2 regions of the Bacillus sp. L381 genome follow, and region 2 is predicted to be linked to the other one. Evidence: predicted binding sites of a transcription regulator. Region 2 holds the regulator's gene; the other holds the start of a gene.

Region 1 (7,756 bases), 950 kb from region 2:
ACGTTGACCGAATATGATCCGTGTCTCCCGCCGTTAATAGCTGCGCCAGGTAGTCAATCGGGATTCTCATTTGGTCGATAGCCGGAAAAATAGCTTCCGCAGATTGCCGGCTGCCTTTTCCTTCAAAGAGATTCATAATCGGGCTGAGCGGCGGTATGTACCAAACCATCGGCAGCGTGCGGTACTCAGGATGAAGCGGAAGCGCAATCTTCCAGTCGATGATCATTTTATAGATCGGCGATTTTCGCGCGGCCTCTATCCATTCATCCGGGATGCCTTGTTCTTTTGCCAGTCTGGCAACCTCAGGATCATTCGGATCAAGAAAAACGTCCAATTGGGAATGATAGAGATCCTTTTCATGTTCAACCGATGCCGCTTCCTCGACTTTGTCCGCGTCATACAGCATGACACCGAGGTAGCGGATTCTGCCTACACACGTTTCGGAGCAGATGGTCGGCAGCCCCGCCTCCAAACGCGGAAAGCAGAGTGTGCATTTTTCGGCTTTGTTTGTTTTCCAGTTAAAATAAACTTTTTTATAAGGGCAGGATGACACGCAATATCTCCATGAACGGCAGGCGTTTTGATCCACGAGCACAATACCGTCTTCTTCGCGTTTGTACATAGCGCCGGACGGGCAGGATGACACGCACGCCGGATTGATGCAGTGCTCGCAAATACGCGGCAGATACATCATAAAGACTTCATCGAATTCCGTTTTGATCGATTCCTCCATTTTTTGCACGTTCGGATCTTCAAGCCCCGTAATGTGGCCGCCCGCGAGATCATCCTCCCAGTTCGGGCCCCATTCGATATTCATGAAATTCCCCGTCAATGACGATTTCGGACGCGCCACCGGCTGATGTTTTTTCTGCGGGCTGTTTGTTAATGTTTCATAATCATAGTTCCAAGGTTCATAGTAATCATCAATCGCCGGCTGATTCGGATTATAGAAAAGGCCTGCTAGCCGATTCGTTTTCGGGCCGATTTTCAGCTCGAGCTTTCCCTTTTTTAAAGTCCAGCCGCCTTTATATTTGTCCTGATCCTCCCATTGCTTCGGATAGCCGATGCCCGGCTTTGTTTCTACATTATTGAAGTACATATATTCCGCACCGGAGCGGTTTGTCCACGTGTTTTTGCAGGTGACGCTGCATGTGTGGCAGCCGATGCATTTATCCAAGTTCATGACCATACCGATTTGCGCTTTAATCTTCAAGCCAATCGACCTCCTTCAGCTTGCGGATGACGACATTCAGGTCACGCTGGTTCCCTGTCGGACCGTAATAGTTAAAGCCGTAGCTGAGCTGGGCATAGCCTCCGATCATCTGTGTCGGCTTGACGTGAATCCTTGTCGGGCTGTTATGGGTGCCGCCGCGGTTATTCGTCAGTTTTGTGCCGGGCACGTTGATGTGGCGGTCCTGAGCATGATGCATAAACGCCATCCCTTTAGGAATCCGGTGAGACAAAACAGCCCTCGCGACGACAACGCCGTTTCGGTTGAAGCATTCAATCCAATCGTTGTCCTTGATATCCGTGTCCTCTGCGTCATCTTTATTCATCCACACGGTCGGCCCTCCGCGGAACAGCGTCAGCATCGGCAGGGAATCGAAATACATGCTGTGGACGGACCATTTATTATGCGGCGTCAAATAGTTGAGGACGATTTCTTTCCCCTCCTGATCAGGCCGCTTGCTCAGAAACGGACGATGCTGGAGGATCGGTTTAAATGTCGCCATCGTTTCACCGAATTCCATCATCAGTTCATGATCGACATAGTAGGATTGTCTGCCCGTCAGTGTCCGCCACGGGATTAATTTTTCCACATTCGTCGTAAACGGCGAGTATCTGCGCCCCCCTTTTTCTGAGCCGGTAAAGACCGGAGAGGTGATGACCGTTTTCGGCTGGGCTGTAATTTGTTCGAACGTAAAGCATTCTTCCTCCCGCTCTTCCGCAAGGTCTTTCAGCTTCAGGTTTGTGATGTTTTCAAGTGACTCCCATGCTTTGACGGCGACTTTTCCATTTGAAGTGGACGATAGGGCTAAAATCGCTTCCGCCGCCTGCTTCGCTTCACTTATATTCGGACATCCCTTTGCAACACTGTCCGATTCGGTTTCTCCCAGTCTCTTTTTGAGTGATTCATATTCATCGGCTATCGACCAGCTCATGCCTTTTGTTCCGCTCGGCTTTAAAGCAGCGTTTGGACCGAGCGCGGTCATTTTATGAAAAATATGCTTGTAATCCCGTTCAACGACTTGGATGTTTGGCATCGTTTTTCCCGGAATCGCTTCACATTCACCTTTGCTCCAGTCATTGATTTTGCCGAACGGCTGGGCCAATTCCTGGATGGTGTCATGAAGGAGCGGTGTCGCGACAACCTCTTTTACCGGTTCCATATCGACTTCTTCCGCAAGATCGGAAACGGCTTTTGAGAGGGCTTTGAAAATATCCCAGTCTGACCTCGATTCCCACGGTGCCGAGATGGCCGGTGCAAAAGGGTGAATGAACGGATGCATATCCGTACTGCTGAGATCGTGTTTTTCGTACCATGTCGCCGCCGGCAGCACGATATCGGAATACAGCGCCGTACCCGCCATTCGAAAGTCGAGATTGATTAACAAGTCGAGCTTTCCTTCCGGCGCCTGCTCCCGCCATTTGATTTCTTCAGGACGGATGCTGTCGCTGTCGTCATTCATCAAACCGTTCGTCGTCCCCAGCAGATGCTTGAGAAAATATTCATGCCCTTTTCCTGAGCTGGAGATCAGATTTGCCCGCCATACGAAGAGATTCCTTGGGAAGTTCACTTCATTGTCAGGATCTTCAATCGCGAATTTCAGCTTTTTCTCTTGAAGCTGTGAGGCCACGTACGCACCGACGTCCTCTGGTGCCGCCGCCCCCGCTTTTTCAGCTTCTTTGTACAGATCAATGCCGTTTTGATTGAATGTCGGATAAGACGGCAGCCATCCTAACCGGGCCGCCAGCACATTGTAATCAGCGTGATGCTTGTAGCGGGATGACGCAGCAATCGGTGAAGCCAAATCGCTGATCGGCTGGTCCTCATAGCGCCACTGATCTGTCGCAAAGTAGAAAAATGAGGTGCCGTTTTGCAGCTTAGGCACGCCTTCCCAGTCCTTTGCAGTTGCAATCGTCTGCCATCCTTCAGCGGGACGGAGCTTTTCCTGTCCCACATAATGAGCCCAGCCTCCGCCGTTTACGCCTTGCGCGCCTACGAGTAAAACAAGATTTAACACCGCACGATAGATCGTGTCGGAGTTGAACCAGTGGTTGATCCCCGCCCCGACGATAATCATGGATCTGCCGTCTGTATCGATCGCATTTTGGGCAAATTCCCTGGCAATCTGAATGACGGCTTCTCTTTTAATTCCTGTGATCCGTTCCTGCCAGGCAGGTGTAAACGGACGAGGATCATCATAGGATACAGCTGCTTGTTCGCCGATGCCCCGGTTCACGCCGTAGTTGGCCAATATCAAGTCAAACACGGTCGTGACGTACACCTCTTCGCCATTCAGGTTTACTTTTTTAATAGGAAGATCCCGCTCAAGCACTTTGTTTCCGTCATTTGAAAAATACGGAATGCGCACCCTGCCGATTTCGTCCTCTATTCCAAGTACAGAGAGGCGGGGTTCGATCTGTTCTCCGGTGTCTTCATCGATCATGTGCAGATTCCACTTCTTCTGACCGTCCCAGCGGGAGCCCATTGTTCCTTGCGGTATGGCAAACGCGCCTGTCTGTTCATTCCAGACCGCGGGTTTCCACTGATCATGTTTTGTCTGCCGTCCGATGTCCTTCGCATGCAGAAACCGCCCCGCTGTATACACGCCATTTTCTTTTGACAGGGTGACGAGGAATGGAAAATCCGTGTATTGCTTTGCGTACTTGATAAAACGCTCTGTCTCTTGATTCACGTAAAATTCCTGCAAAATGACGTGACCCATCGCCATCGCAAGCGCCCCGTCAGTCCCTTGGCGGATACTCAGCCAGTCATCGGCGAACTTGGAGGATTCCGCAAAATCCGGGCTGACTGAAATGACCTTGGCGCCTTTATAGCGGGCTTCCGCCAAAAAATGCGCATCAGGCGTTCTCGTCAACGGAACGTTTGAGCCCCATGTGATGATATAGCCGGAATTGTACCAATCACTGCTTTCCGGAACGTCCGTCTGGTCACCCCAAATTTGCGGGGACGCCGGAGGAAGATCCGCATACCAGTCATAAAAACTGAGCATAGGCCCGCCCATTAAAGACATAAACCGGGAGCCTGAAGCATGGCTGATCATAGACATCGCCGGAATCGGGGAAAAACCGACATTCCGGTCAGGCCCGTATTTCATCACTGTATACAGCAGAGAGGCCGAGATCAGCTTCAGCACCTCCGGCCATTCAGCGCGCACAAAACCGCCTTTCCCTCTTGCCCGTTTATAAGACTTCGCTTTTTCAGGGTGTTCGACGATTGATTTCCAGGCATCCAATGGATTTTGATGGGCCTGTAATGCTTCCCGCCACAAATTGATCAGCACACCGCGCACGTATGGGTATTTCACACGCAGCGGGCTGTAGATGTACCACGAAAAACTGGCCCCCCGCGGACAGCCTCTCGGTTCGAAATCAGGCATATCCGGGCCTGTAGATGGATAATTCAAGTTTTGTCCTTCCCACGTGACAATTCCGTTTTTCACGTAAATATTCCAGCTGCAAGACCCCGTGCAGTTGACACCGTGGGTGGAGCGAACGACTTTGTCGTACTGCCATCTGTTTCTGTATACATTCTCCCAATCACGATCTTCTTGGGTGGTTTGGCTATGTTTATTTGAATGATGTTCGATAGGAGAAAAATAGTTTAATCTCCTGAACAACGGACTCATTTTCTTTTTCTTCATGATCGTTCACTCCTTCCGAGTCAGGTGATGCTATGTACACTATAAACAGAGACATCACGTTACCTTGTGAACTATGTCACACACTCTGCTTTTTTCACAAAATGTCCACACACAGAAGAAGGAAGGATGCCTGAGTCATTAGCCGCCTTAGATTCAAAGAAAAACCCGGCTCTATTTAAGAACCGGGTTCTGCGCTTTCATCCCGTGATGTATGCAGATACCGTAAAAACAATTGATAGGAACAAAAGACATTTTGCTGAAGCATCGCCAAAAAGTTCATTTGCAGCTTCGGATGGTAAGACATCATTTGCTTGAATATGGAATATGGAATATTGAGTGCCAGAATGTCCGGGGAAGCATTAACTGAGATAAAAGGCGATAGAGACAGTCCGCCTTTTTCATCAACCGGAAACACAGCGCCTTTTTCCCACAGCGCAACGGTTTGCGATCTTTCAGGGAGCCTGCTGTCCTTAAAACGGATACTGCCTTTTAATACGATATATACGGATTGTGAATGATGAAGAAAGGATGGAGACTGATCAGACGAGCCGCGGATTAACGTCCCGTTTTTCAATAAGGCTGCGACAATGGACAGAGGCACTTCATTAAACATAGGAAGTTGTTTCAGACATAATAAATAGTCACACTGATTCATAGGAAAGCCTCCCGTGCTAAGGATAGCTTTAGTGTAGCCCGATTGAGTGTGCACGGCAGTGATATATTTCACAGCTTGTATGATGAATGTCACTTATCAGGAGGATGCCTGCATTTATAATGAAGTAAAAAAGGAGGATTTTGATGAAGGCGATGATTCCGAAGCAGCACGGCGCATGGGCGATGCTGCTGATTCCATTTTTACTCGGGATGGTCAAGGGAGGCCCGGTTTTCTGGCATATTCCGCTCTTTCTGGGCTGGCTTTTCCTTTACTTGACGGTTTATCCCGTTTCACTTGCCTTGAAAAAGAAACAGCTCAAGCCCTATCAAAAGTGGATATGGTACTACGGTGTTCCGGCCTGCTGCTTTCTGACTGTCTCTGCCGTTCATAAGCCCCCTCTCATCTGGGTGGGCGTTTCTTTACTGCCGCTGTTTCTTATCCATATGCATTATGCCCGCCGAAAAAACGAACGAGCGCTGACGAACGATGCTGCGGGTGTCCTGTTCTTTTGTTCAGGCGGACTTGCGAGCTGCTGGCTGGGAACGGGAGCCCTTGACGGCTGGGCTTGGTTTCTATTCTTGCAATCTGCTTTATTTTTTATCGGAAGTTCTTTTTATGTGAAATCAGTCATCCGTGAGAGAAAAAACAGGGCATTTGCATACTGGTCATGGGGATATCACCTGCTGCTCCCCTTTTTATCCGCTCTATTCGGAGCAGGATGGGCGTTTTTTGCTTTTATCCCAAGCAGTTTGCGGGCCTGGTTTTTTCACGGGAAAGATTGGCCCGCGAAAAAAATCGGCATTCTTGAAATCGCAAACACCGGCTTCTTTTTCGCTGTCATGTGTACATATATGGCGTAAAAAAAACAAGGACAGCGGCTGTCCTTGTTTTTTCAGTCAATATTACAGATCTCCAGCGGGCAGTTTTCACACTCGATCTCACATCGTAAATAGTCCCGCTTGTGCAAAATAATTTTCCCGGCTTCATCTATCGAAATAACCCCTTGTTTGCGAAGGTCTCCCAGCATGCGGTTGACGCTTTCTCTCGCCGCCGCGCAAAACTTAGCCAAATCCTGATTTGTCAGCACAATGTTGATCAGAATCCCGTCGCTTCGTTCCACCCCGTAGCTGTTTGATAAGCGGATAAGAGTAGAATAGAGCGCCCCTTTTTTGCCGTGAAGAAGCAGATCCCTGATTTTGGACTGAATTTTCCGGAGATGGGTGCTCATCCATTTCATAAATTCAAAAGTCAAATCACCATTTTGGATTAATTCCTTTTCCAGCTTGTTTTTATTAATGACGAGCACCTCGCCACCCTCTAACACTTTTGCGCTGAGCATATATCTCGGCTCTTCTGTAAACAGTGTCAGTTCCCCGACAATATCGTTTTTTTGGCAGATTCTAAGCGTCAGGTCTTTGCCGTCAGACGTCAGCTTGCCGATTTCAATGAGTCCTGATTGAATCAGATAAAGCTCTTCTGCATCCATTCCTTCTTGAAACAAATACGTGTGTTTTTTCATTTTCCTTTTTGTGCTGATCGATTTCAGCAATTCATGGAGTTCGCGGGAAAGAAGTTCTTTATCAGATTTTCGGACAGAGAGAATATTCATGAGCTCACCTCGAAGAAAGTCACGTTGCGTATGTTTATTGTAACGTGACTTGATTTGCACTCATCCAGAAAAAACTAACAATCTTGTGAATGGATCATCATGAATGGAGGCTCTGACTGTTTCTCTCCGTATGTGTTTTCATTTTTTCCTGCCAATACATCCAGATCACAAGGACAAAGCTCGCCAACGCAACCTCCGAAAGCGCCATAAACCCGATGGCGTATTGTCCTGTTGCCTGAAATACACTTGCCAGAATCAGCGGAGGGAAAAAGCCGCCCAGTCCGCCCATGGCAGACACAATACCGTTGGCAATTCCCGCCTGCTTCGAAAAATAGAAAGGCACCAGTTTAAATACCGTTCCGTTCCCAATACCTGAGCAGACCGCCACCGTTAATGACCCAAACGCATAAAGGCCGATCGTCGGCGAGAATGACAGCATAACACCTGATAGCGTAAGCCCTGCGAAAACGAACATCAAAATGCAGAGCGGGTTCATTTTATCAGCAAGAAATCCTCCCGCAGGCCTGAGCAGCGTAGAGACCGCAATAAAGCCGGCCGTCCGCAGACCGGCATCCGCCGGGCTCAGCCCAAAATGCTGAACCA
Region 2 (7,756 bases):
CAGGCCGGAGGAATCAGAAAACAATACTATACAGATAACGGGGAAGATGCGTTATTAATGTGGGTGACATTACATGAGTGAAAAAAAAGATATTTATGTATTAGGAATCGAAACAAGCTGTGATGAAACAGCGGCTTCAGTCGTAAAAAACGGGAAAGACATCATTTCAAACGTTGTCGCTTCTCAAATTGAAAGCCATAAACGGTTCGGCGGGGTCGTTCCTGAAATTGCGTCCAGACATCATGTGGAGCAGATTACCCTTGTGATTGAGGAAGCTCTTTTACAAGCGGAGTTGGGCTTTGATGACCTTGACGCGATTGCCGTAACGGAAGGACCGGGACTTGTCGGGGCCCTTTTAATCGGTGTCAATGCGGCAAAGGCGTTAAGCTTCGCCCATCAAATTCCGTTAGTCGGCGTTCATCATATTGCCGGCCATATTTATGCAAACAGGCTGATAGGAGAGCTTCAGTTCCCGGCGCTTGCTTTGGTTGTGTCGGGCGGACATACAGAATTGGTTTATATGAAAGAGCACGGTTCCTTCGATGTTATCGGTGAAACGCTGGACGATGCAGCAGGTGAAGCTTACGACAAAGTGGCAAGAACGATGGGGCTTCCTTATCCAGGAGGGCCGCAGATTGATAAGCTGGCTGCTGTGGGAACGGACTCTATTCCGCTTCCGCGCGCGTGGCTGGAAGAAGGATCTTACAATTTCAGCTTCAGCGGCTTGAAGTCAGCCGTTATTAACACGCTTCATAACGCCTCGCAAAAAAATGAGGTGATTCCCCCTGAGGATCTTGCCGCGAGCTTTCAGCAGAGTGTCATTGATGTACTGACGGCAAAAACCTCTAAGGCCGCGAAAGAATATGGGGTTAAACAAGTCCTGCTTGCAGGGGGCGTAGCCGCGAACAAGGGATTGAGAACCGCGCTGCAGCAGGAATTCAGCCATGCGGGAGATCCTGAACTTATCATCCCGCCGCTTTCATTATGCACGGACAATGCAGCGATGATTGCGGCTGCCGGAACTGTTGCTTTTGAAAAGGGGATTCGGGGTTCATATGATATGAACGGACAGCCCGGTTTGGAATTAATGTCTTTTGATCGTCTCACGTTGTAAAACGTGAGGCTTTTTTTGACTTATTAACAGATAATTTTAACATATCCACAGGTTTGTGAATATATTCAGAAATCCAGACTGGATAAGGGGTTGCGAGTTGTGAGTAAAGTGGATAAAGTCAGAAAATTTTGTGGATAGTGTGTATAAAGCGCTTACTTAAATGGCTGACAAGGAAGAAAGCTGTGGATAAAAAAGCACCCCTTAAAGAGGTGCTTGACTTTTACTATTCTTCTGATGAGAGTTCTTCCCATTCCGCTAGTAATTGTTCCAGCTCTTGATTCAGTGCCTCGTTCTCAGCGTGAATGGTCTGTACCTTTTCATGATCCTGATACACCTCAGGGTCGCACAGCAGCTCCTCATTGGCGCTGATTTTCTCTTCGGCGGATGAGACGGCCGCTTCGATTTCTTCAATGCGTCTCAGGCGCTGACGTTCTTTCTTCTTCCATTCTTTTTCTTCTTCATATGTTCTTTTCGTGTCTTGTTTGACCTTGCCGGCAGGCTGTGCTTGCTCTTTTTCCTGCCGCTTCATTTCTTCCAGTTCCAGCTGCTGGGCTTTTTTCTCGGTGTAATAGTCATAGTCACCCAAATATTCTTCTGCATGATCCGGAGACAACTCCAGCACCCTTGTGGCGATCCTGTTAATAAAGTAGCGGTCATGCGATACAAATAACAGTGTGCCCGGATAGTCGATCAGGGCGTTTTCCAGCACTTCTTTACTGTCCAGGTCAAGGTGGTTTGTCGGTTCATCAAGGATGAGAAAGTTTGCTTTTTGAAGCATCAGCTTGGCAAGCGCGACTCTTGCTTTCTCACCGCCGCTTAAAGAACGGACCGGTTTCAGGACATCGTCTCCGCTGAACAGAAAGTTGCCGAGGCATGTTCTGATCTCTTTTTCCGGCATGTCCGGATATTCATCCCATAGCTCGTCCAAAACGCGTTTGGACGAGGTCAGTTCAGCCTGCTCCTGATCGTAATAGCCGATTGTGACATTGGAACCGTACGAGATCGACCCGGATTCCGGACTGAGCATGTTCATAATGGTTTTCAGCAAGGTTGACTTGCCGATTCCGTTGGGTCCGACAAGGGCGGCGCTTTCGCCTCTTGTAACGCCGAAGGTCAGGTTTTTCAAGAGCGGAGGCTGGCCGTCGTAGCTGATGGAGACATCCTGTACGCGAAGCACGTCGTTGCCGCTCTGTTTTGTAATTTCAAAACGGAAGGCCGCTGATTTTTCATCACCGAGCGGCTTTGCCATGACGTCCATCCGTTCAAGCTGTTTTCGTCTGCTCTGGGCTCTTTTTGTTGTTGATGCTCTGGCCAGATTGCGGTCGACAAAATCTTGAAGCTTGGCGATTTCGTCCTGCTGTTTTTCATACAGCTTCAGGTCTTTCTCGTACTGCTCGGCTTTTTGCTCTAAATAGGCGCTGTAGTTGCCGAGGTATTTTTTGCTTTCTGTCCGTGAGACCTCGTACACTTGGCTGACCACTTTATCAAGAAAGTATCTGTCGTGGGAGACGATCAGGATGGCGCCTGAATATCCCTGTAAATAATGCTCAAGCCATGTGAGCGTGTCGATGTCGAGATGGTTCGTCGGTTCATCCAAAATAAGCAGATCAGGCTGGGTCAAAAGCAGCTTTCCAAGCGCAAGTCTTGTTTTCTGACCGCCGCTCAAGCTTTGTACTTTCACGGAATCGTCAAATTTGCCGAAGCCGAGGCCGTGAAGGACAGACCGGACATCCGCTTCATATTGATAGCCGCCTTTATTCTTGAAGTCCTGCTGAAGCCTGTCATAGGTTTTCATCAGCGTCTCAAGCTCCGCCGGGGCGGCAGTGGCCATCTTTTCTTCAATAGAGCGCATTTCTTTTTCCATTGCTTTCAGGAAATCAAAAACACTCAGCAATTCTTCTTTTATGGTAAGCTGAGATTCCATGCCTGTGTGCTGGGCAAGGTATCCCATCGTTAATTCTTTCGGTTTGATTAATTCACCCTTTTCATATGAAAGGTGACCTGCGATAATTTTAAGGAGAGTTGATTTGCCGGCGCCGTTTCTGCCTACAATGGCGATGCGATCCCGGGATCTGACTTCAAGCTTTATATTGTTTAAAATAGGATCAGCGCCAAAAGATTTGGATAGCTGATTAATTTGTAAGATCATCATATTATTTCACCTCTGTTATAATAAGTTAAGTGTAGCTTATCAACCTGCTGTCAGCAAACAATACATCAGAATTGGAACATTATAGGATAAGACATCAGGGAGAAAATAGTGTATGATCAGAAGTAAGGAGAGTTTAAATATGAATGGATTTTCTCATTTTAATGAAGAAGGCCGTGCCCGCATGGTGGATATAAGCGATAAATCTTCAACAGTCCGTACTGCCGCTGCGATATCCAGCGTACACATGAAGCATGACGTGTACAGCAGAATCAAAAACCGGGAGATCGGAAAAGGAGACGTGCTGGCTGTCGCACAGGTGGCAGGAATTATGGCTGCAAAGCAGACGTCAGCGATTATCCCGATGTGCCACCCGCTTTCTTTAAGCAGCGTAGACATTTCATTCGGCTGGGAGGAAAAGGATTCCGAAGCCGTTCTTCATATACAGGCAAGCGTAAAAACGAAAGGGAGTACAGGTGTGGAAATGGAAGCGCTAACTTCCGCTTCAGTCTGCGCATTGACCGTTTATGACATGTGCAAGGCGCTGGATAAAGGAATGGTCATCGGCCCGACCTGCCTCATGGAAAAAACGGGCGGCAAAAACGGTGATTTTAAAAGAGATGCATCTGAGTATAAAGTGGAGGACCAATCATGAACAAGGATCAATCAAAAATTCCGCAGGCGACGGCAAAAAGGCTGCCGCTTTATTATCGCTTTTTAAAGAATTTACACGCGTCAGGAAAGCAGCGTGTTTCCTCAGCCGAACTGAGCGATGCGGTAAAAGTCGATTCGGCCACGATCCGCCGGGATTTTTCCTATTTCGGGGCGCTCGGCAAAAAAGGATACGGCTATAATGTGGATTACCTGCTGTCATTTTTCAGAAAAACACTGGATCAGGATGAAACGACGAACGTCATTTTGATCGGTGTCGGGAATTTAGGGACGGCGTTTCTTCACTATAATTTCACAAAAAATAATAACACAAAAATATCTATGGCTTTTGATGTGAATCAGAGTAAAATAGGAACTGAGGTAGGCGGTGTGCCTGTCTTTGATCTTGATGATTTAGAGCTTCACATTAAGGATGAACCCGTGGCGATTCTCACCGTTCCGGCGGTTGCCGCCCAGTCAATCACCGACCGGCTCGTGGCGCTCGGAATCAAGGGAATCCTTAACTTTACGCCGGCCCGTTTGAATGTGCCGGATCACATTCGAATTCATCATATAGATTTAGCTGTAGAGCTTCAATCATTGGTTTATTTCTTAAAGCATTATTCTGTTTTGGAAGAAATTGAATAACGAAAGGAGGAGCTGCACATGATCGGTCCTGGAAGCCTGGCGGTTATCGGTGTGGTGGCGGTGATTATTTTCGGTCCGAAGAAGCTTCCCGAATTAGGAAAAGCTGCGGGGGACACGCTTCGTGAATTTAAGAACGCTACTAAAGGATTAGCCGGTGAAGAAGAGGAAAAAAAGAAAGAAGAACAGTAAGATAGGATGACACGTATGAGAGTGAATCAAATGACGCTTGTGGAGCATATTGCCGAACTTCGGAAACGATTGCTGATTGTGGCGTTATCCTTTACGGTTTTCTTTATTGCCGGCTTTTTTCTGGCAAAACCTATCATTGTGTATCTTCAAAAAGCCGATGAAGTAAAAGAGCTCACCCTTAATGCTTTTAACCTGACGGATCCGCTGTTTATCTTTTTGCAGTTCGCGTTTATTATCGGCATCATTTTGACTTCGCCGATTATTCTATATCAGATTTGGGCGTTTGTCAGTCCGGGGCTGTATGAGAAGGAGCGCAAAGTAACACTCAGCTATATTCCGATTTCAATCGTGCTGTTTGTCAGCGGTGTGTCATTTTCTTATTATATTTTATTTCCGCTGGTCGTTGATTTTATGAAGCGGGTTTCGAATGACTTGGATGTCAATCAGGTGATCGGAATCAGCGAGTACTTTCATTTTCTGCTGCAGCTGACGATTCCGTTCGGGCTGCTGTTTCAGATGCCGGTGCTGATCATGTTTTTGACGAGGCTCGGTGTTATAACGCCGATGTTTTTATCGAAAATCAGGAAGTACGCGTATTTTGTGCTGCTTGTGATCGCCGCGATGATTGCGCCGCCTGAGCTGCTGTCTCACTTGATGATTACGATTCCGCTTTGCATTTTATACGAGATCAGTATTCTTATCTCAAAAGCGGCGTATCGGAAAAGGCAGACCGGCAGCAGCGAATCTGACCAGGATGTATCAGCATAAAAAAAGCCATTTCTCAATGATGAGAAATGGCTTTTTCTTTTATTTTTGATTTTTCTTCACTTTAAATGAGAAAGCGAACATTTTAAACGAGATGCTGATATTATAAGCGGCGAAAACCATCAGCAATATGGAATAAAAAGACCACATGCTTCCCGGCGAGCTTGCGGCCAAATACGTAAAGATACAGCCGACTGCGAAATAAATCAAGCCCCAAGTCATTGGGTTCCTCATACAAACAATCCTCCAATAATTAATTGCATTTGCTCACTATGCTGTTCAATATATTTTTGGGCGGGGCCGAGCTGCATGACCACGACAATGGTATTCATCATGACATGAGCGAATATCGGCACAATAATCCGTTTCGTCTGCACATACAAGAACGCAAAGGTAAAGCCCATAGCCGTGTAAAGCAGCAGGTGTGTGAGGTCCTGGTGCACAATGCCGAAAACGACGGAACTGATCAGTCCGGCGATAAAGAAATTCGTTTTTTCATATAATACGCCGAAGATGATCTTCCGGAAAATGATTTCTTCGAGAATCGGACCGACGATAGAAGAAACGATAATCATGAGCGGCATGGCTTTAATAATGTTGAGAATGGCTTTCGTGTTTTCCGAACCGCTGTTCACGTGAAAGACATACTGCTCAATCATCCCGGCGATTCCCTGAGAAAATAAAGCGAGCCATATTCCCGCGACCGCCCAAAGAATGGACATGCCGGCGGATGCTTTCTTCCCATTTCTTAATGTCTGCTTCGGCGCGGTTCTCAAAATCAGGAGAACGATAATCAGGCAGATAAAAAAGCTTACGACGGAATAAATCCCCTGAGCCATGGTGAGATTCGCATTCGTAGGCTGCCCGCCCGCATAGCCGAATCTGTACATTAAAGGAATGCCGATCAATGCAGAAAGCTGCATGATAACATATGTCAAAATGATATACCAATACTGTTTTCTCAAATGATATGTACTCCTTTATCCTATAAAATCAACTTATTTGTTCTTATTGTAACACAAGTGAACTTGACGTGAAAAAAGGAGAAAATCGGTGTAAGAGAGAATCATGTAAGCGTGAAAATTTTTTATTCTTATGACTTGAAATTGGAAGTGAGATTCTTTATTATAATAAATGTGTTAGCACTCTTTAGAGCTGAGTGCTAAAATTACATATTCATACTATTGAGGAGGTTATTTCATTGTTAAAGCCATTAGGTGATCGCGTTGTCATTGAACTCGTAGAATCTGAAGAAAAAACTGCCAGCGGAATCGTATTACCGGATTCTGCAAAAGAAAAGCCGCAAGAAGGCAAAATCGTGGCAGCTGGTTCAGGTCGCGTGTTGGAAAGCGGAGAGCGCGTTGCTTTAGAAGTAAAAGAGGGCGACCGCATTATCTTCTCAAAATACGCCGGTACTGAAGTGAAATACGAAGGTGCTGAATACTTAATCTTACGTGAAAGCGACATTTTAGCTGTAATCGGCTAAGCAAATAAATACTTTTAAAAATTCGAGGAGGTTTCGTTAACATGGCAAAAGATATTAAGTTTAGTGAAGAAGCACGCCGCGCTATGCTTCGCGGTGTCGATGCGCTTGCTGACGCTGTAAAAGTAACTTTAGGGCCAAAAGGACGCAACGTGGTTCTGGAGAAAAAATTCGGTTCTCCGTTAATTACAAATGACGGTGTGACAATCGCAAAAGAAATTGAACTTGAAGATGCGTTTGAAAACATGGGTGCGAAGCTTGTAGCTGAAGTAGCCAGCAAAACAAACGACGTTGCCGGTGACGGTACGACGACTGCGACTGTGCTTGCGCAAGCTATGATCCGCGAAGGCCTTAAAAACGTAACTGCGGGAGCTAATCCTGTCGGCGTGCGTAAAGGTATGGAACAAGCCGTAACCGTGGCAATCGAAAACTTAAAAGAAATTTCTAAGCCGATCGAAGGCAAAGAGTCTATCGCTCAGGTTGCTGCGATCTCTGCTGCTGATGAGGAAGTCGGAAGCCTTATCGCTGAAGCAATGGAGCGCGTAGGTAACGACGGCGTTATCACAATCGAAGAGTCTAAAGGCTTCACAACTGAGCTTGAAGTTGTTGAAGGTATGCAATTCGACCGCGGATATGCGTCTCCTTACATGGTGACTGACTCTGATAAGATGGAAGCGGTTCTTGATAATCCTTACATCTTAATCACAGACAAAAAAATCACAAACATTCAAGAAATCCTTCCTGTGCTTGAGCAAGT

What was found. Region 2 encodes Rex, which represses fermentation and respiration genes when NADH is low (regulators of the CRP and FNR family bind a similar motif). Its sites were predicted from a motif close to TTGTGAAATATTTCACAA; they were not measured.
Region 1: QRX25_RS18100 (YwiC-like family protein) is a predicted target of Rex. The motif match lies at 5,601-5,618, and genes of this name have one in related genera.

The regions. Positions count from the first base shown of each region.
Region 1 covers NZ_CP127224.1:3,518,400-3,526,155, forward strand. Annotated here, with positions in the region: gene narH (nitrate reductase subunit beta) at 1-1,213, opposite strand, end outside; gene QRX25_RS18090 (nitrate reductase subunit alpha) at 1,203-4,889, opposite strand; gene QRX25_RS18095 (cyclic nucleotide-binding domain-containing protein) at 5,065-5,544, opposite strand; gene QRX25_RS18100 (YwiC-like family protein) at 5,688-6,404, shown strand; gene fnr (fumarate/nitrate reduction transcriptional regulator Fnr) at 6,437-7,153, opposite strand; gene narK (nitrate/nitrite transporter) at 7,251-7,756, opposite strand, start outside.
Region 2 covers NZ_CP127224.1:604,897-612,652, forward strand. Annotated here, with positions in the region: gene rimI (ribosomal protein S18-alanine N-acetyltransferase) at 1-81, shown strand, start outside; gene tsaD (tRNA (adenosine(37)-N6)-threonylcarbamoyltransferase complex transferase subunit TsaD) at 74-1,114, shown strand; gene QRX25_RS02975 (ABC-F family ATP-binding cassette domain-containing protein) at 1,338-3,266, opposite strand; gene moaC (cyclic pyranopterin monophosphate synthase MoaC) at 3,406-3,918, shown strand; gene QRX25_RS02985 (redox-sensing transcriptional repressor Rex) at 3,915-4,562, shown strand; gene tatAY (sec-independent protein translocase protein TatAY) at 4,581-4,751, shown strand; gene tatC (twin-arginine translocase subunit TatC) at 4,758-5,519, shown strand; gene QRX25_RS03000 (YdiK family protein) at 5,559-5,750, opposite strand; gene QRX25_RS03005 (CPBP family intramembrane glutamic endopeptidase) at 5,747-6,481, opposite strand; gene groES (co-chaperone GroES) at 6,718-7,002, shown strand; gene groL (chaperonin GroEL) at 7,044-7,756, shown strand, end outside.